2 regions of the Fictibacillus sp. WQ 8-8 genome follow, and region 2 is predicted to be linked to the other one. Evidence: riboswitches for the same ligand, from Rfam matches in the RefSeq annotation. Region 2 holds a riboswitch; the other holds the start of a gene.
The links. Region 2 has a riboswitch for S-adenosylmethionine ahead of M1K46_RS18245 (sugar ABC transporter substrate-binding protein). Riboswitches for the same ligand answer to the same signal wherever they lie in the genome.
Positions count from the first base shown of each region.

Region 1: linked by a shared signal. The riboswitch ahead of M1K46_RS21600 (methionine ABC transporter ATP-binding protein) and the one ahead of M1K46_RS18245 (sugar ABC transporter substrate-binding protein) in region 2 are both predicted to bind S-adenosylmethionine.

Region 1 covers NZ_JAMXKG010000015.1:53,018-61,809, reverse strand. Annotated here, with positions in the region: gene M1K46_RS21610 (MetQ/NlpA family ABC transporter substrate-binding protein) at 1-168, opposite strand, end outside; gene M1K46_RS21605 (methionine ABC transporter permease) at 190-855, opposite strand; gene M1K46_RS21600 (methionine ABC transporter ATP-binding protein) at 845-1,858, opposite strand; SAM riboswitch class I at 1,935-2,040, opposite strand; gene M1K46_RS21595 (hypothetical protein) at 2,345-2,842, shown strand; gene M1K46_RS21590 (putative thiazole-containing bacteriocin maturation protein) at 2,772-4,679, shown strand; gene M1K46_RS21585 (TOMM precursor leader peptide-binding protein) at 4,676-6,616, shown strand; gene M1K46_RS21580 (SagB family peptide dehydrogenase) at 6,639-8,207, shown strand; gene M1K46_RS21575 (hypothetical protein) at 8,649-8,792, shown strand, end outside.
Region 2 covers NZ_JAMXKG010000008.1:168,074-176,865, reverse strand. Annotated here, with positions in the region: gene M1K46_RS18260 (acyl-CoA thioesterase) at 1-436, opposite strand, end outside; gene cidR (cidABC operon transcriptional activator CidR) at 663-1,547, opposite strand; gene M1K46_RS18250 (hypothetical protein) at 1,666-2,373, shown strand; SAM riboswitch class I at 2,492-2,601, shown strand; gene M1K46_RS18245 (sugar ABC transporter substrate-binding protein) at 2,733-3,848, shown strand; gene M1K46_RS18240 (sugar ABC transporter ATP-binding protein) at 4,381-5,880, shown strand; gene M1K46_RS18235 (ABC transporter permease) at 5,881-6,885, shown strand; gene M1K46_RS18230 (BBE domain-containing protein) at 7,335-8,234, shown strand; gene M1K46_RS18225 (DinB family protein) at 8,339-8,792, shown strand, end outside.

The DNA of each region.
Region 1 (8,792 bases), on a different contig from region 2:
TTCAGGTTTGATGGCTTTATTGACCATATCACTGTATGGGCCGGCTGTTGCTCCAATGCTGATGTTCTTCTTGTCTCCTGAGCTTGATGATCCGCTGGAAGTTGAGCCACATGCTGACAGAACACCAATGGCTAGTAATAGAATGAGTGCTGAAGTAAACTTTTTCATTTGTTTCTCTCCCCTATTGTTTTATCTTTTATCTACGAGTTTGGAGATCTTATCTCCGGTGAATTGAATGATTTGGACGAGTAAAATCAAAACGACTACCGTGGTAATCATGACGGTATTATCATAGCGATAGTACCCAAATCGGATGGCCAAGTCACCGATTCCTCCCCCGCCAACAATACCTGCCATGGCTGAATAACCGACCAAGCTGATTGTCGTGATTGTTAATCCTTGAATCAAACCCGGTTTGGCTTCCGGAAGAAGCACATCCTTAATGATCATCCATGAGGTTGCCCCAACTGCTACGGCTGATTCGATCACTCCCTTATCGATTTCTCGGAGTGACGCTTCAACCATTCTTGCAAAAAAAGGAATCGCAGCAACAGAGAGGGATACGGAAGCCGCAGTAGGCCCAATTGTTGTCCCTGTAAGCAAATTGGTTAACGGCAATAACGCCACCAAAAGAATAATGTAGGGAATCGAACGAATCAAGTTGACGATCCATCCCGTAACACTTTTCACAGCGGAATTTTCAAGGAATAATCCTTTATCGGTTACAAAAAGCAATACACCAAGCGGGAGCCCGATGATGATGGCCACGGCTAAAGAGATGCCCACCATATAAAGTGTTTGGAAGAACGCATTGTTTAAATCAGGAAGAAGCTGTACAAGTGAATCAAGCAACATCATAAACCACCTCCAAACTCCTTGTTTTTCTTGTAATATATTCGATCGCTCTCTCTACTTCGGAATTTTCACCTGTAAGCTCCATAATGAAAATGCCCAGAGGGATATCCTGTATGTACTCAATCTTCCCGTGCAGAATATTTCCTTTCACGTTGTATTTCTGGAAAAGCTCTGACACCACTGATTCTTCGGCAATCTCGCCTTTGAACTGAATCTTGATGATCTTCCCTTTGCGGTTTTCAATGAGCTGCTTAGGCAATTCAAATTGCAGGATACTGTTAATAAAATCTTTGGTCAGCGGTTTCTGAGGATCAGAGAAGATGTCATAGACCTCGCCCTCCTCAATCACTTCACCATTTTGCATGACGGCTATCTTATGGCAGATTTCCTTCACTACTTCCATCTCATGCGTGATCAGAACGATGGTCAATCCCAGCTTGCGGTTAATGTCCTTTAATAAGTTTAAGATGGACTTTGTTGTGCTTGGATCGAGGGCAGAAGTTGCCTCATCACATAAAAGCACCTTCGGGTTATTGGCAAGCGCCCTGGCAATTCCGACCCTTTGTTTCTGACCTCCGCTCAACTGAGCCGGATATTGATCCTTCTTATCCGCAAGATCCACGAGGTCCAATAGTTCCAATACTCGCTTTTCCGCCTCATCCTTTGATTTGCCCGCTGCTTTCAAGGCAAATACAATATTTTCATAGACGGTTTTTGAACTGACCAGATGAAAATGCTGAAAGATCATGCCAATCTTTAACCGGGCTTTTCTTAAATCTTCTCCTTTTAAAGAGGCAAGATTCACCCCATCAATCCAAACCTCACCCGATGTTGGCTTCTCCAATAAATTTAAACATCGGATCAAAGAGCTCTTCCCTGCACCGCTGTAACCGATAATGCCGTAGATCTCTCCTTCATTTACCGTAAGAGATACGTTGTTGACCCCCACGATCTCTTTTTTCTTCGAACGGTAAACCTTCAACAGATTTTTGACTTCAATCATGAAACAACCCCCTCTTTCTTTCCAAATAAAAAAGCCCCTTTCATCATGAAAGAGGCATTGGAATATAAATTCAATCACCTTATCTTTCAGAATGAAAATCATTCTGTAGGAAGTGGCACCTTTCCAAATTGGAGGTTGCCGGACGTCATAGGGCCTAATCCCTCAGTCACTCTCGATAAGAACGGTTATGCTATTGTTTTTAGAACATTTCTAATAATAAAGCGATTCTCCTCCATTGTCAATACTATCCATAGTAGATATGTCGGAATTAAAAGTTTATATTTGTTGGTGTATGATAACTAGGCATATGGACAGTAACTTGGGACAACCACATCCCATATTTTATTTTGAGGGTACTTTTCCAGAAAAAACGTTTGTGTTCTGGCGATTTCTCAGCTCGTTAAACCCGTAAAATAAAGTAGGAGGTTTTTTTATTGAATGAAGAATTTAAGTGGGATCTTCAGGGGCTGCACACTGATGGTGTAAATGTCAGCAATGTTACCCCGAATTATCCTCAGGATCAAAATACGAGTGATTCCGCTCGTCTCTGTGTTGGCTTTGGCATTGGTTTCTGTGTTGGTGTATGCGGTGGCTTTGGTGGATGCGGTGGCTGTGGCGGTTGTGGCGGCTTTGGCGGTTGCTTTGGCCGTTGCTTTGGCTGTGGCGGATGTGGCGGCTGCTTTGGCCGTTGCGGCGGCTGTGGCGGTTGTGCCCGTTGTGGCGGCTGTGGCCGCTGCGGTCGTGGCGGAAGCAGTTAAGCTTCCGATCGGTAGTGATAGGTATTTTAACAAAAGACCGGCCCTGCATATCCCTCTGCAGGGCTTTTATCGTTTGGATAGGCATAATGGACAACAGGCATCCATAGAGTTAAATAATGTAAAAGATGTAGAGCTTTCTAAAGAGGAGGTCGATCATGCAAAAATTAAATCCTTCTATGTGTTTAAAAGTGAACAGAGACACGTTTGTTTTTCCGGATTCAGCTAAAGGTGTATATCTCCGGAACAACGTAAAATCTTTAAGAATGGAAGGCAGCACCATTGACCGATGGCTGGAAAAATTAATTCCTATTTTCGACGGAACCCATACTCTTGATTCTGTCACAAACGGTTTACCAGATGCTTATAAAGAACAAGTGTATAAGATCGCACATGTTCTGTACGAAAACGGTTTTGTCCGTGATGTAAGCCAAGATCTCCCACATCAGCTTCCTGATCGCATCCTTGCTAAGTATGCCTCCCAAATCGAATATTTAGATCATATTCGTGATTCGGGCGGTTATCGATTCCAAGTTTACCGCCATGCAAAAGTAGCGGTGATCGGTTCGGATTCGCTTCTCCTCTCTCTCGTTCGATCATTGATTGAATCAGGGCTTCCTTCTTTCAGCGTCATACTCACTGAATCACACCCAGCTATTCAGCAGCGGTTAAATGAGATGATAGCTGAAGCACGCAAGTCAGAGCCCGAAACCAACATCACCATCTTAAGATCCGGGAAAAATTCATGGAGAGAAAATGCAGAACCGTTTGATTGCATACTATATGGATGCAAGGACAGTGATTTATCTCAACTTCGTACCTTTCTGGCCATCTGCAAGGAACAAAAGAAGAATGTTCTTCCCGTTACTATTTTAAAAGACTTAGCTTTTGCTGGCCCGCTCGTTTCTGCTGAATCCGATTCGTGCTGGGAGTCTGCCTTCCGCAGACTGCACCAGAGGCTGAATGAAGAAGGCAATGGTTCTCACTCCTTATCACTAACAGCAGGTGCTCTATTAGCCAATGTGGCGGTTTTTGAGCTTTTTAAAGAAATCACAGGCGTACATGAGGGAAAAAGAGAAAGACCATTTTACTTGCTTAACTTGGAAACGCTCGAAGGAAGCTGGCACACCTTTCTCCCTCACCCACTGGTTACTGGGCGTGTTTATGCCGAACCGATTAAGGACCCGGCTACATTCCTTGAAACATGCAATCATCAACAAATGGACCTACATTCCCTGTTTTACCGGATTACTTCAAAAGAATGTGGTGTTTTTCATCTTTGGGAGGAAGCAGATTTACTCCAGCTCCCGTTATCACAATGCAAAGTCCAGGTTGCTGATCCGCGTTCAGAAGGCCCTGCCAAGCTCTATCCTGAGACTGTTTGTTCAGGACTCACGCATGAAGAAGCTCGCCTGGAGGCAGGTCTGATTGGAATTGAAACATATGCCAGGAGTTTTGGGAATGACTTTTTCAGTGAGCATCCTTCATCATGGGGAATCGGGATGGGCAAGACCCCTGCAGAAGGTTTATGCAGAGCACTGCAAAACGCACTTCATGAAGAATTTGTGAAGCAAGCAGATCACGGTGTCACTAAAGCCACATTGGATTTAAGCCTTGTCAATGATCATCGCTGCCAATTTTTTCTGCAGGCTCTGAGAACCAAGAAGTCTGAACCAGAATTTTTATGTGGCCGTGAAGTACTGGGTTTTCCTGTCGTTTGGGTTGAATCAAACGGCAAGTTGTATGGAAGCGTTGGATTGAATATGCAGATGGCTTTAAGCAGAGCATTACAAACGGCTGTGATGGATTCTCAAAATCGAGAAACCTCACATTATCCCTATGGGGTTGTGGTTTCCTCCATTACATCGCAAAAGGATGCTCAACAGAAGGTTCCGGTTCCTTCTTTTGAAGAAAAGCCGTTAGACGAAACCTTCCATTCTGCAATAAATCGATTAAGGCAGAATAAAAAACAAGCAAACATCTTTGAACTTCATCTGGAAGCGATTTTTAAAGAGAATACGGCTGGCATTTATGGGATTGCGTTAAGCGGGGAGGAACTTCCATGAGCCACTCCATCATCATCATCGGAAACGGAATGTTAGCTGACACCGTAAGCGAACAATTGAGCGGGCTCTATTCCATTACACGCTGGGCCACTGTAAAAGAAGCCGTTCCGAATCAAGGAAATCTGGCATTAGTGCTCCACGATTCCTGGGTTCCGGCTGAACACCTAGAAGCCGATGAGGCCTTTTCGTTCTTTGGCATCCCTTGGCTTCGGGGATTCGTATCATTTGGTGAAGCCAACATTGGACCGCTTGTTCTTCCAGACAAACAGGGGTGTTCTCAGTGCGCGGATAGGCGACGTTTTATGGCGGGATCTGACCGGAGAGAACAATTCCAAATGAAAGAATACAAGATGGATCAACCTGGTATCGAGCAAGATCCTTGGGCTTCCGCTTCAGGATTATTGCAAACTTCCTATCTCATTCAAGAAGAGGTCCATAGATTGTTAAAAGGAGAAAAAGCCCGCACGTATGAACATGTATTTCTTCTGCAGTTAAATACGCTCCGGCTATCCTATCATTTCTTTTTGCCTGACCCATACTGCCCTGTGTGCGGCGATCTTCCAGAGGATACAGCGGATACCGCAGAGATCATACTGAAACAAAGCCCGAAGACATCAATCGATAGCTATCGCTGCCGCTCGCTGGAAGACATGGAGAAGGTTCTGGGCAAGGATTACTTAGATAGCAGAACGGGCCTTCTTAATCATAAACGATATGACTTCATTTCCCCTTTTGCCGATACGATTGTCAATCTTCCTCTACTATCAGGCGATGAGTTAACGGGTGGGCGAACCCATTCGTATGCTCAAAGTGAACAATCCGCCATTTTAGAAGGACTGGAGAGATACTGCGGCTATGCCCCAATGGGTAAACGGACAATGGTTTATGGACCGTATTCCAAGGTGGAAAAGCATGCCCTTAACCCACGATCAATAGGACTTCATACAAAGGAACAATATGACATGCCCGGCTTTCCTTTCAAGCCATTGGACTCCGAGCGGCCCATTCATTGGGTTTGGGGCTATTCTTTATCACAGAACCGGCCCATCCTGGTACCAGAGACGTTTGCCTATTACAGCTTGGGAGGCGGGGAAGGCTTTGTTTATGAAACCTCTAACGGCTGTGCACTCGGCGGAAGCATGGAGGAAGCGATTCTTTACGGTATTTTCGAAATAGTTGAGCGGGATTCATTTTTAATGACATGGTACGGCCAACTCCCTATTCCTCGTCTGGATCTGTCTTCCATAGACGACCGGGAGCTTCAGCTCATGATCCAGCGCATACATGCAGTGACCGGATATGAAGTGCATTTGTTTAATTCGACGACCGAGAACGGAATTCCTAGCATTTGGGCGCTTGCCAAAAATACGAAGCAAACGGGCATGAATCTTTTATGTGCCGCTGGAGCCCACATTGATCCATTAAGAGCCGTAAAAGGAGCCGTTCAAGAACTCTCAGGCATGCTTCTCACCATGGACGATAAGCTGGAAAAAGAACGGGAGAAATATAGGCAGATGTATGATGATTCGTTACTCGTTCATCATATGGAAGACCATTCGATGCTATACGGGTTAAAAGAAGCGGAGGAACGTTTATTCTTCCTTCTCGATCAGCGCCCGAAAAGGAGCTTTCAACAGGAATTTCATCCGGTTCATAAATCCGCTGATTTATTGGATGATGTTGTGGAGATCCTGGAAGTTTTTCGGCAGCTTCAGCTGGAGGTCATTGTTGTGGACCAAACAAGCCCTGAACTGAAACGAAACGGGTTACATTGTGTAAAAGTAGTGATACCCGGGATGCTGCCCATGACATTTGGACATCACCTTACCCGGCTAAAGGGATTGGATCGGGTGTTGAACATACCAGCGAAACTCGGATATACGAGAGAGCCGCTGACTTATAGCAGCCTTAACCCGTATCCTCATCCATTTCCATAGCAGTCCCAAAGGGGGAAAAGGAATGAACCTCGATGAATTTTTGCATAACCTGCATTATGAATCTGACAAAATAAAACCCCGGGACTGGGAGGCGAATTGGGATGACGCCCCCCTTCCCTATAAGCTTTACCGGGGGTTGCCTGTAGTGGAATTATCCGCAAATATACCGCTCCATCTCGAACAAAAGAAGAACAGAAACTCAAAACCGAATCTCCAAGAAATGAGTCACTTTCTTAAATATACCTTCGGGCTTACACAAGTTAGCCAAACGCATCCTTTTGCTGATCAAACAGAAGAATGGACAGCATACCGGCGCTTTGCTCCATCCGGCGGTGCACTGTATCCAACCGAACTTTACATCTATTTGAAAATCGAGGATCTCCCTGAAGGCATTTATCACTATGATGCTGCACACCATCGTTTAGTTTGTTTAAGGGAAGGGAATTTTGACAGCTACTTGAACAGAGCTCTGGGCAATCGCTGTGACATGTCCTCCACTTTTGGTACCGTATTTAGCTCCACGTTTTTTTGGAAGAATTTTTTCAAATACCATAACTTTTCTTACCGTCTGCAAGGGCTGGATACCGGCTTTGTGATCGGTCAGCTGCTGGAAACAGGAAGACGCATGGGTTTTGAGACGGGGGTGTATTACCATTTTCTTGACCGTGCTATTCATCATCTTTTAGGACTATCCGAGCAAGAAGAAAGTGTATATGCGGTGATTCCTCTTTCCGTTGATCCAGCCATGAACTGGTTTACGAGTGATGAAACAGAGGAACCCTCCAATGCTGCTTCGTTATGCGGTGAACTGAAACCACTTGACCATCAGCATTACGTCCGTTCCAAGAAAATTAGCGAATATCCCATGCTGATTAAGATGAATGAAGCGTGCATGCTGGACTCGTTCCCAACTCATGAGCAAATGGAAAAAGAAAAGAAAGAAGAGTCAGCACATCCGTTTCACCTGCTGCCTCGTGTGGACCGGTTATCTTATGATTTCTCTTCCGCCTGCCGAAATCGATATTCGCCTGGAATGGACTTTGTTCAGAAACCCATAAACCAACAAACCTTATCAGCCCTTCTATTCGAAGCTTTCTCCACTTTTTCTTACCGAAATGATCTAGACCATGCTTTTCAGAAACCTCCTTACCGTGTTTCACTCTATTGTTGTATGTATAACATAAAAGGTGTACCCAATGGCTCCTATTCTTATGATGAATCCAATCATGCGTTACAACCTATTCAGGAGGGTGATTTCCGATGCCAGCTGCAAGACGGACTGCTTGCTGATACTGTAAACATGACTCAAGTTCCACTTTCCTTCACGATCTCTGGCCATAAGGATCATTACAAGAACGCTTATGGATACAGGGGACACCGTATTCAGCACATGGAAGCTGGAATTCTGTCTCAGCACCTGCTTCTGGCAGCTTCGGCATTAAATATGGGCGGGCATCCCCTTCTCGGATTTGATGTCCAATCCTATGATGACCTCTATAAACTGAGTGAAAAAGGAAAAACCAGCCTGCTCCAAATCCCTTTGGGCTGCTTCAGCCCACATCCCAGATTACAGGGAAGCCTGCATGGCTGATGCGGTTACCTATACTAGATGAAATTCTTCAAGCCCTGTAAAGCCCGAATGATTCTGTTCGCTTTACAGGGTTTACTATTTATTAAACAATCGTTTGATTAAACTCTTCTGCATCCTCCACGCTCGGAGAAAAAGCCGGGAAAAAACGAGCGTTCAATCTCACCAAATCCCCCCAAAAAGTGATGGGCCTACAGCCCTTCACTCTTTTTTTGGATGTTTTCTATTTGCAAGTTTCAATTTATCATGGGCATTTTTTACAATTTTTCTTTAGAATCTATTAAATGATTTTGGTTTTAGTAGACAAGCATACAAACAAAAACTATGAATCTTGAATATCTTAAATAGAAATTTCTTTTAAACTACTAAACATAGAAACAAAAAGCAAGAATCCTGAATATAGAAATTTCATTTAGATAACTCTTGAAGGGAGAGTTGGGTAATTTGTCAAGCAGCCATAAAAAATCAGATTGTCAATGTGACTGTGTGGAAGAACTGGCAGAACAACTAGAAAAAAGAAGAGGAGACTTCGTTGTTGTTTATGAAAGAAATGGCGATATAGCTCGAGGCACTATAAAAGATGTAAAG
Region 2 (8,792 bases):
GGTCTTTCGCAGTATCAAAAAGGAATTTTTCTTCTTCTGTTTCAGGGATGACTGCCGGTACTTCAACCGGACGTTTGTCTTCACCTAAAGCAACGAAGGTTAAAAAGGCTGTAGCTGCGATTCTTCGTTCCCCAGTGATAATATCTTCAGCGATAACTTTACAGAAAATCTCCATAGAGCTTTTTCCTGTATAGGATACGAAAGACTCAATGCATACTGAATCGGTCTGGTGAATCGGATGCAAGAAATCAATCGAATCGGTTGATGCGGTTACACATGTTTTTACACGTGCATGACGTCGCGCCGATAATGAGGCGGCACTGTCGAGTTTTTTCATCAAAACTCCGCCAAACAATGTGTTGTAGTTATTCAAGTCACAAGATAAGACCTGATCTGTATTTATAATGCGGCTTTCGCTCGTTTTTTTAGCTTCCAAAACAATCTCCCTTTCTCATCGTTACATCTTTTTATATTGGGACGCATTATCGTTTTTGCGTTTCCCTCTTACAGTTTCCTAGTGTACGCCTCCAAGAAAAGGAAGTAAAATTGTTATTTTTCATCATTTACATAGACGAAATCTATGTAAATGCTTTCAGATATACAGAAAAGGCATAGATGATTAAATGCAAAAGGCGGCTCTCCAAAGAGAACCGCCCCGTTATTTACTCTTCTGATAATTGTTCTTTTGCGTAGCTGAGCCACTCTTTCGCGGCAAAAGATAAATACTGATCTTTGTTCCAAATCAGGGCGAGATGCCAGCTGATGGAAGGATTGACGACTTTAATCGCACGCACTTCATCCGTCAGATGCCGGCAGATGCTCTCGGGCAGCAGGGAGACCCCTAATTTACACACGACCATCTCCTCGATAAAGGACCATTGTGAGCTTTCTGACGTAATGTGCGGACTGAAGCCAGCCTGATTGCAGGAGGAGATGATGCGGTCATGGAGGACGAAATCTTTGTTAAAAAGGATAAATGATTCCTCTCTTAGCTCAGCTAAATTTATTTCGTCCCGGACAGCAAGCGGATGGTCAGGATGGATGATGAGCCGCAAGTCCTCTTCCATAAAAGCAAAATACTGAAACATATCGGTGTTTGTCGGGAGCACGACAACCCCGATATCCAGTTGAAGGCTGGCCACTTCTTCTTCGATTTTTTTTGATCCGTCTTCCATAAGCTCGAAGGTAATGTGGGGATATCTGTCATGAAAACTGCCGATCAATTTTGGAAAAAGACGGGGATCAAAAATCGGAGGAAGCCCAATCCGAATATGCCCTTTTTTTAATCCGAGCAGGTTGTCCAGCTCCATCTCCAGGTTGTTGAATGCTTTATCGACCAGCTTGGCCTGGTCAAATATGGTCTGTCCGGCATCCGTAAGTGTCAGTCCCTTTCGTGAGCGGTCAAAAAGGACAACCCCAAGCTCATCCTCCAGATTCTTGATCATTTTGCTGATGGTTGGCTGGGTGATGAAAAGGGCATCAGCCGCCCGTGTAAAGCTGTTATATTTTGCCACTTCAATAAAATACTGTAATTGTTTAATATCCACGAATGCACCTGCTTGTCCGGTCTTTTTTTGTAGTGTATCACGAGATCTGAATAAAAACCAAAACAGGGCTTAGGTGCATATACTGTTTTATTGAAACTGGGGAAGGCAGGGATGCGACATGTACAGACAGCGGCAGGTAGTCGATATGAAAAGAGGGAATGTCATCGGAGACGGTTCGCTGGATACGGTGTATCTTACTGCTGAAAAAACAGCGGATAGTCCATACTGGGTGAACATTGCGGCCGTCGTTCAGGACGGCAGGACCAACCAGTACACGCAGATCCCTATTAAAGAAAATTCAGGATACAATCCAACCCTTTTTCTCGGTGATTTTACAGGTGACAAGGTAGAAGACATCATGGTGGTCATGGATACAGGAGGCAGCGGAGGCATGATCACCGCCTATGTATTTTCCTACAGAGGAGGGCAGTTCGGGCCGCTTTTTGACTCTGGTGTATTCAGTGACCAATGGAAGTACAGGGTTTTTTATCTGGACCAATATAAAGCACAGGTGAACAGCTACAACCTGAAGCAAAAATTTATCATCGATTTGAGTACGAAGGACAAGGAATACTTGTCTGAGATTTACTACCCGAATGGAAAATTAAAGGCTCCCATACAAGGATTTGTCTCATCTTTAAGCGGTCTTTACCCGGTGGACTTTGACCGAAATGGCGTGTATGAACTGCTGGCTTACCAAAACATCGCCGGCCGATATAACGCTGACCGCCTTGGCTATGTCCAGACTACCCTGAAGTGGAATGGCCGGGAGTTTGGTGCGGAGGTGCAGAACGTTGTGATCTTTGGCGGGGATATCCGAGGATAAGCCTGGTGGATTAACCTCTCGTTGTGGAGAGGTTTTTTATATGATAAAAAAACCATTGACTTTCTCCCTTTCGCAGATTAAAGTAATAACTATATTTTCTAAAAATTAAATATTCATTCTCTTATCAAGAGTGGCAGAGGGACTGGCCCTATGACGCCCAGCAACCGTTCCGTAATGGAATTGGTGCTAATTCCAGCAAAACAGCATGTCTGTTTTGAGAGATAAGAGAGGACGAATCCGTTATACATATGCGATGAAACCTCTCTTTTTCCAGAGAGGTTTTTTTACGTGGTGGGGCTTATTTCGCTGGTTCCGTGCCCCCTTGAGAAGAGAGATATACAAAAAAGGGAGTTGGGGAAATGAAACGATTCATTAAAAGCGCGGCAATCTCCGCGGTGGCTTTATCACTTTTATTAACGGGCTGTTCATCCGAAAGCAATACCGCTTCATCAGCTGGCAAACATGAAAAGGTTTCGTTCGATAACGTACCGAAGCGGTTTGCCAAAGGGCAGGGAGCCCGAATCAAGGTTATCCGTAAAATCGGCGGTGATGATCATACAGCCCAATTTTTAGCAGGTGCTAAAGCGGAAGGAGAGGCACTTGGTTTTACCGTTGATACCTACACAGCAAACGGTGATACCGCCAAGTTCCATGATGCGATTGCCCAGGCGGCTGATGAGAATTACGACGGTTTTATCATCTCTCACGGTGATGATGCGGCTACCATAAACGATATTAAGAAGCTTCGGGAAAAAGGAAAGAACGTGGTGACGTTTGATTCCAATCCGAACCTCGCGAAAGTAGGCGGTGTCACACTTACGTCTCAGGACGATGAAGCCCTTGCCAAGCTGGCTCTCGATCAGCTCGTTAAAGAGAACAAAGGGAAGGCCAACATCGTTTATCTTTGGGTAGACGGGTTCCCGCCGATGGTGCGACGCAACGCCGTCTATAAAGAAACATTGAAGAATAACCCGGGAATCAAGGAAGTAGAACGCTTTGGCGTTGCTTCTGCAGATACGTCGGTCCAGACGCAAAATGCGGTGACGGCCATGCTGAACAAACATAAAAAAGGCGAGATTGATGCCATTTTTGCCACATGGGATGCCTTTGCGATCGGGGCTGCACGTGCGATTAAAGAAGCGGGACGCAACGAAATCAAAATTTACGGAATTGACGTCTCCAATGCAGACCTTCAAGAAATCCAGCAAAAAGAAAGTCCTTGGAAGTACACGGCTGCTGTTGATCCTAAGCTAATTGGGGCAGTGGATATGAGAATTCTTGCTAAAAAGCTTGCGGGTGAAAAAACACCACAAAAATATGATTTGAAAGCTTCTCTCGTTTCACAAAAGGATCTTCAAAAATCAAACGAGGGTGTGAACATGGTCAACCTGTCCAAGGAAATTAAAGGCTGGGGCCAGTCTGATGCGTTTGAGGAAGATTGGATGAAGACACTTAAGGATCATTACCAAAAATAACTGAAACTCTCAGGAAGAAGAATGGGACTTGAATAGCCTAATAAATTGAACCGCACAAGAAAAAGTGAGCTCTTTCTTGAGTTCAATTTTCGGCTATTCAATTTTACAATTGCTGGCTCATACTACACCAGCAGTCCCATTCCATGAATGTAAAGTAAAAGATTTGAGGGTCTCTTGCACACATCAGTATGTGATGTATGTAAGAAAGCTAATCAAAATGCAGTTTTATTTATGCAAAATGAAAACGCACACTCTCTTTTTAAAGTTAGGCTCTTTTCTAAAAGATTGTTGCTTTGTGATGGTTTTTGTATTGATTCTTCATCGACAGGTTGATTGGAGTGTAAGGTGCGAGACTCCTGTGGGACTAGCGTGACAGGTGAAACCCGAAGGTGCTTGAGCCGAGGGGTTCAGCGCACGCCCCACGGAAAGCGAGCAGCCTGGAACGGAAATCAACTCCTCCCAAGAGCAATAAAGATTGCGAAAACAGCCTAAAGTTAAGAGAGTGTTTGCTTTGAGGGAAGGGGAGAAGCAGATGGCTCTGTTGGAGATGAAGGATATAAGTATTGAGTTTCCGGGTGTAAAAGCGTTGAATCGTGTGAGCTTTGCCAGTGAAACCAGCCGGGTTCATGCGCTGATCGGAGCGAACGGGGCTGGGAAATCGACCCTTATGAAGATTCTGTCGGGAGCCTACAATCATTACACGGGCGAGATTCATTTGGACGGAAAAAAAGCGGCCATCACTTCGCCGAGAGATGCCCTGGACGAAGGAATTCAAATCGTCCATCAAGAGGTTGACACCGCGCTGATCCCGTATTTAACCGTTGGTGAAAATATTCTGCTGCATGATCTGGTCAACGAGATGAGTAAAAAGCAGCTTGTAAGATGGAAACAGCTGCATAAGAAGGCATCGCAAATTTTAGAAGAGATGAACATCAACGTCTCTTCCAAAAAGCTGGTCAGTGAGCTTACACTTGCTCAAAAGCAGATGGTTCTCATCGCCCGAGCGGTTTCAGCACAGTGCCGTTTTCTAATTTTGGATGAACCGACTGCGCCGTTAAGCCATTCAGAAACAAACGAACTGTTCCGGATTGTCAGAAACCTGAAGTCTAAAAATGTAGGCATCATATTCATTTCTCACCGGCTGCCGGAAATCTTTGAAATCTGTGATGACATTACGGTGATGAGGAACGGTGAGTTAGTCATAAAAGAATCTATTTCGGAAACTTCAATCAACCGGATCATCGAGCAGATGCTCGGCAAGGCGCTGGATGAGCAGTTTCCTGCCTTGAACGGAAAAGTGGGAGAAACTGTTCTTGAGGTAAAAGGGCTTTCTGACGCCGAGAAGATCAAGGATTTGAACTTAACGGTCCGTGCTGGTGAAATTATCGGAATCGCGGGACTTGTAGGAGCAGGAAAAACAGAGCTGTGCAAAATCCTGTTCGGCTGTACAAAAATTACAGCAGGCGCTGTTCTTCTCAAGGGGAAGAAACTGAAGCTGAAAAACCCGCATCAGGCGGTAAAGCATGGCCTGGCTCTCGTTCCGGAAGAACGGAGAAAAGAGGGGATTCTGGTCGCGGAATCGGTTGCTGCTAATCTAACAGCCGCCAATCTTGGACAGTTCTCCAAGGTACTAAGTTTTCTGGATCGCCGGGCGGAAAAACAAAAGGCTGTTGAAATCATTCAAACCTTAGGCATTAAGACGCCATCTGAGAAAACGAAGGTTCAAAATCTTTCCGGGGGAAATCAGCAAAAGATTGCGATCGGCAAATGGCTCATCGCAGATGCCGATGTTTATATTTTTGATGAGCCGACGAAGGGTGTAGATGTAGGTGCTAAGAAGGACATTTTTGAACTGATCTCCGCGCTGGCAAAACGGGGCAAAGCCATCCTTTATGCGTCCTCAGAGTTTACAGAGATCTTAGGTATCACGAACCGTCTTTACGTGCTGTATGACGGACGCAGTGTGAAAGAGCTCGAAACCTCAGCAGCGACGGAAGAAGAGCTATTATTCTATTCAACAGGAGGAAGGTAGATGGAGCTTTCAAAACCAATACCGGCCCAAGTTTCTCCAAAAAAGAAATTTGAGCTGTTCGACTTTTTTTATAAATATGGAACGATCTTAACCATTCTGGTCTTAATTGGTGTGTTCACTGCGGCCAATCCATCCTTTGTGCAGGGACATAACCTGATGAACATTTTACGGTCGATCTCCATCGTTACCATCATTGCGATCGGCATTACGATATCACTGTCCGTCAACGGATTTGACCTTTCTGTCGGATCTGTGGCCTCTCTTTCGAATGCCATTGCGATCTCAATGTTTGTCTGGTTCTCCCAGAACACGGTAGTAGCGATTCTTTCCGCCCTCGCTGCCGCTCTGATTGTAGGCATCATTAACTCCGTGATGATTGTTAAAGTGAAAATACCGGATATGCTCCTGACGCTTGCCACCATGTTTATCATCCAGGGGATTGCACTCACGTACACGAAAGGGGCGACCATCTCGCAAAACATGGTCATGCCTGATGGAACGTTTGCGACGGGCAAGATCAGTGCAGCGTTCGAGAAAATAGGACAAGTCCCTTGGATCATCGTGATCATGGCAGCGGCAGTCGTTCTCGTCCATGTTCTTCTCAATTACACAAAGCACGGCCGGTACATGTATGTCATCGGCGGGAATGAAGAAGCAGCAAGGCTTTCAGGCATCCCGGTAAACAAATATAAGGTAGCGGCCTATCTGCTGTCCGCTCTTTTTGCTTCGATCGGCGGCATTGTTTTGGCATCAAGAGTGATGACTGCTGAAATCAATGCAGGCACTCCATATTTAATGGATGCTGTGGCTGCGGCTTTTATTGGTTTTTCGGTGTTTGGTGCAGGCAAACCCAATGCTTTTGGAACCCTGATCGGCGCTGTATTGATCGGTATTCTGCAGAACGGCCTCGTCATGATGTCTGTTCCTTATTATTCCATGGACATTGTGAAGGGAGCGGTTCTCGCATTTGCACTGGCGTTAACCTATTATAAACAAAAAAAATAAACAGGAAAGGGGCTGTCCAAGAAGTCTGTAAGCTGTTGATTTCCGTTCCAGGCTGCTCGCTTTCCGCGGGGCGTGCGGTGAGCCTCTTGGTGCAAGCACCGGCGGGAGTCTCACCTGTCACGCTAGTCCCGCAGGAGTCTCGCATCTTCCACTTCAATTAACTTTTCATTGAAGATTTTTCAAGCCAAAAAGGGGCTGCCTGAAGGTCAATTTTCGACTTTCTGGGCAGCCCCGTTTTTATAAATTTATAAAAAAAATGACTGTTTGTCCTTTCTCAACATACGTTATGATAGGGAGTTTTTTTCTCCACTATGTATGGATAGAGGATAGTCAAATGAAAAGACTCAATCTTAAAGGGCTGACGGGCGAAGTCGTTACCCGTTTTAGCCCTTTATACGAAGAAGCACGGCAGTTTTTCCAGCCGGTATTTTGGGCTTGGGTGTGACAGCATGATTGAACTCGAACTTGTGGATTATACAGGAAGAATATTGAAAGCAAATCAATACGTCAATGGAGATTTGTTCTGGGCTTGCCGGGGTGCCGGAGGAGGAAACTTTGGTATCGTTGTTTCCATGACATTTTCCCTTCCTGAAAAAGTAGATAAAGTTTCTTTCGTCGAAATCTATGCGCCAAAAGCGGATGCAAAAATGCAGGAAACCTTTCTGAACGCCTGGCAATATTGGCTGGAGGATTTGGACGAGAGAATGACCGTTAATGCAAGCATTTATAACTCTTTGGAGGAAGGGATGGCGATCTACGGATGCGGCTTTTTCTACGGTCCCCCTGAGGAAGCAGCTGAGGTAATGGAACCGCTGCTAAACAATGGGGAGATCCAGCTGTTCGTTACACAATTGTCCTTTTTAGAGGCGGTAAGAGCGGTAGAAGCGACCTATCCAGAGTATGAGCGTTTTAAATCTACGGGAAGATTTGTGTACAGGAAATACAGTGAAAAAGAGATCCGAAATATTGTCGGGCTGATCAGCAAACGGGCTGAGGGGTCAATTTACGCAGCTATTACGGTATATGCTTTAGGAGGAAGGGCCAGCCAGATCAATCCTTTTGAAACGGCATTCTTTTATCGGCAAGCTGATTATATTATGGGAATTCAAACAGTCTGGACCGATCCGGCATTTGCCGAAGAGAACACACAGTGGCTGAAGAAAAGATTTCCTTATGTAAAATCCCTGACAAAAGGTTCTTTTGTCAACTTTCTATACAGCCACTTAAGGCATTATGAAAAAGAGTATTTCGGATGGAAAGCACCGCGATTAAGAAAAGTAAATAAAAAATATGATCCCTATAATGTCTTCACCTTTCCTCAGGGAATCAACGGATCACCCCGGCCATAATCCAGCAGAAAAGTGCTGGATTTTTTTGTGTTCTTTAATAAAGGGTAAAGACGAGGAACATCGAATTAGTTTATATTGGAAATTTGAGATAGGAGCGATAAAAAATGGTGGAAGAATACTATCAAAATTGGCTCAAACACAGGACTGTACTGCACGATCTGCTGGATCAGATAGGGCCGGAGCATGTGTTTTTTAAACCGTGGAAAGATGGTTTTTCAATGGGAGAGCTGGCGGTTCATATCGCAGGTTCCACAGAAATGTTTTTGGAAACGATTAAAAACGGGCAGTTTGTATCGCCTGCCACACCGCGTGAGTTTCAAACGATGGATGAGGTGCGGGAGATCGTTCAGGAGTTCACTCAGAAATCAAAAAGGGATTTTTCTGTTCTGGAAAGTGTTCATTTGAGCAAGAAAATTGATATTTTCGGGTATGAGGCGCCAGGGAAGTATTGGATTGAAAGTTTAATTGATCATGAGATTCACCATAAAGGACAGCTGTTTGTGTATGCTCGTATGACAGGTGCAGAGAAGGTTCCTTTTTTCAAGCAGCTCCCTTCAA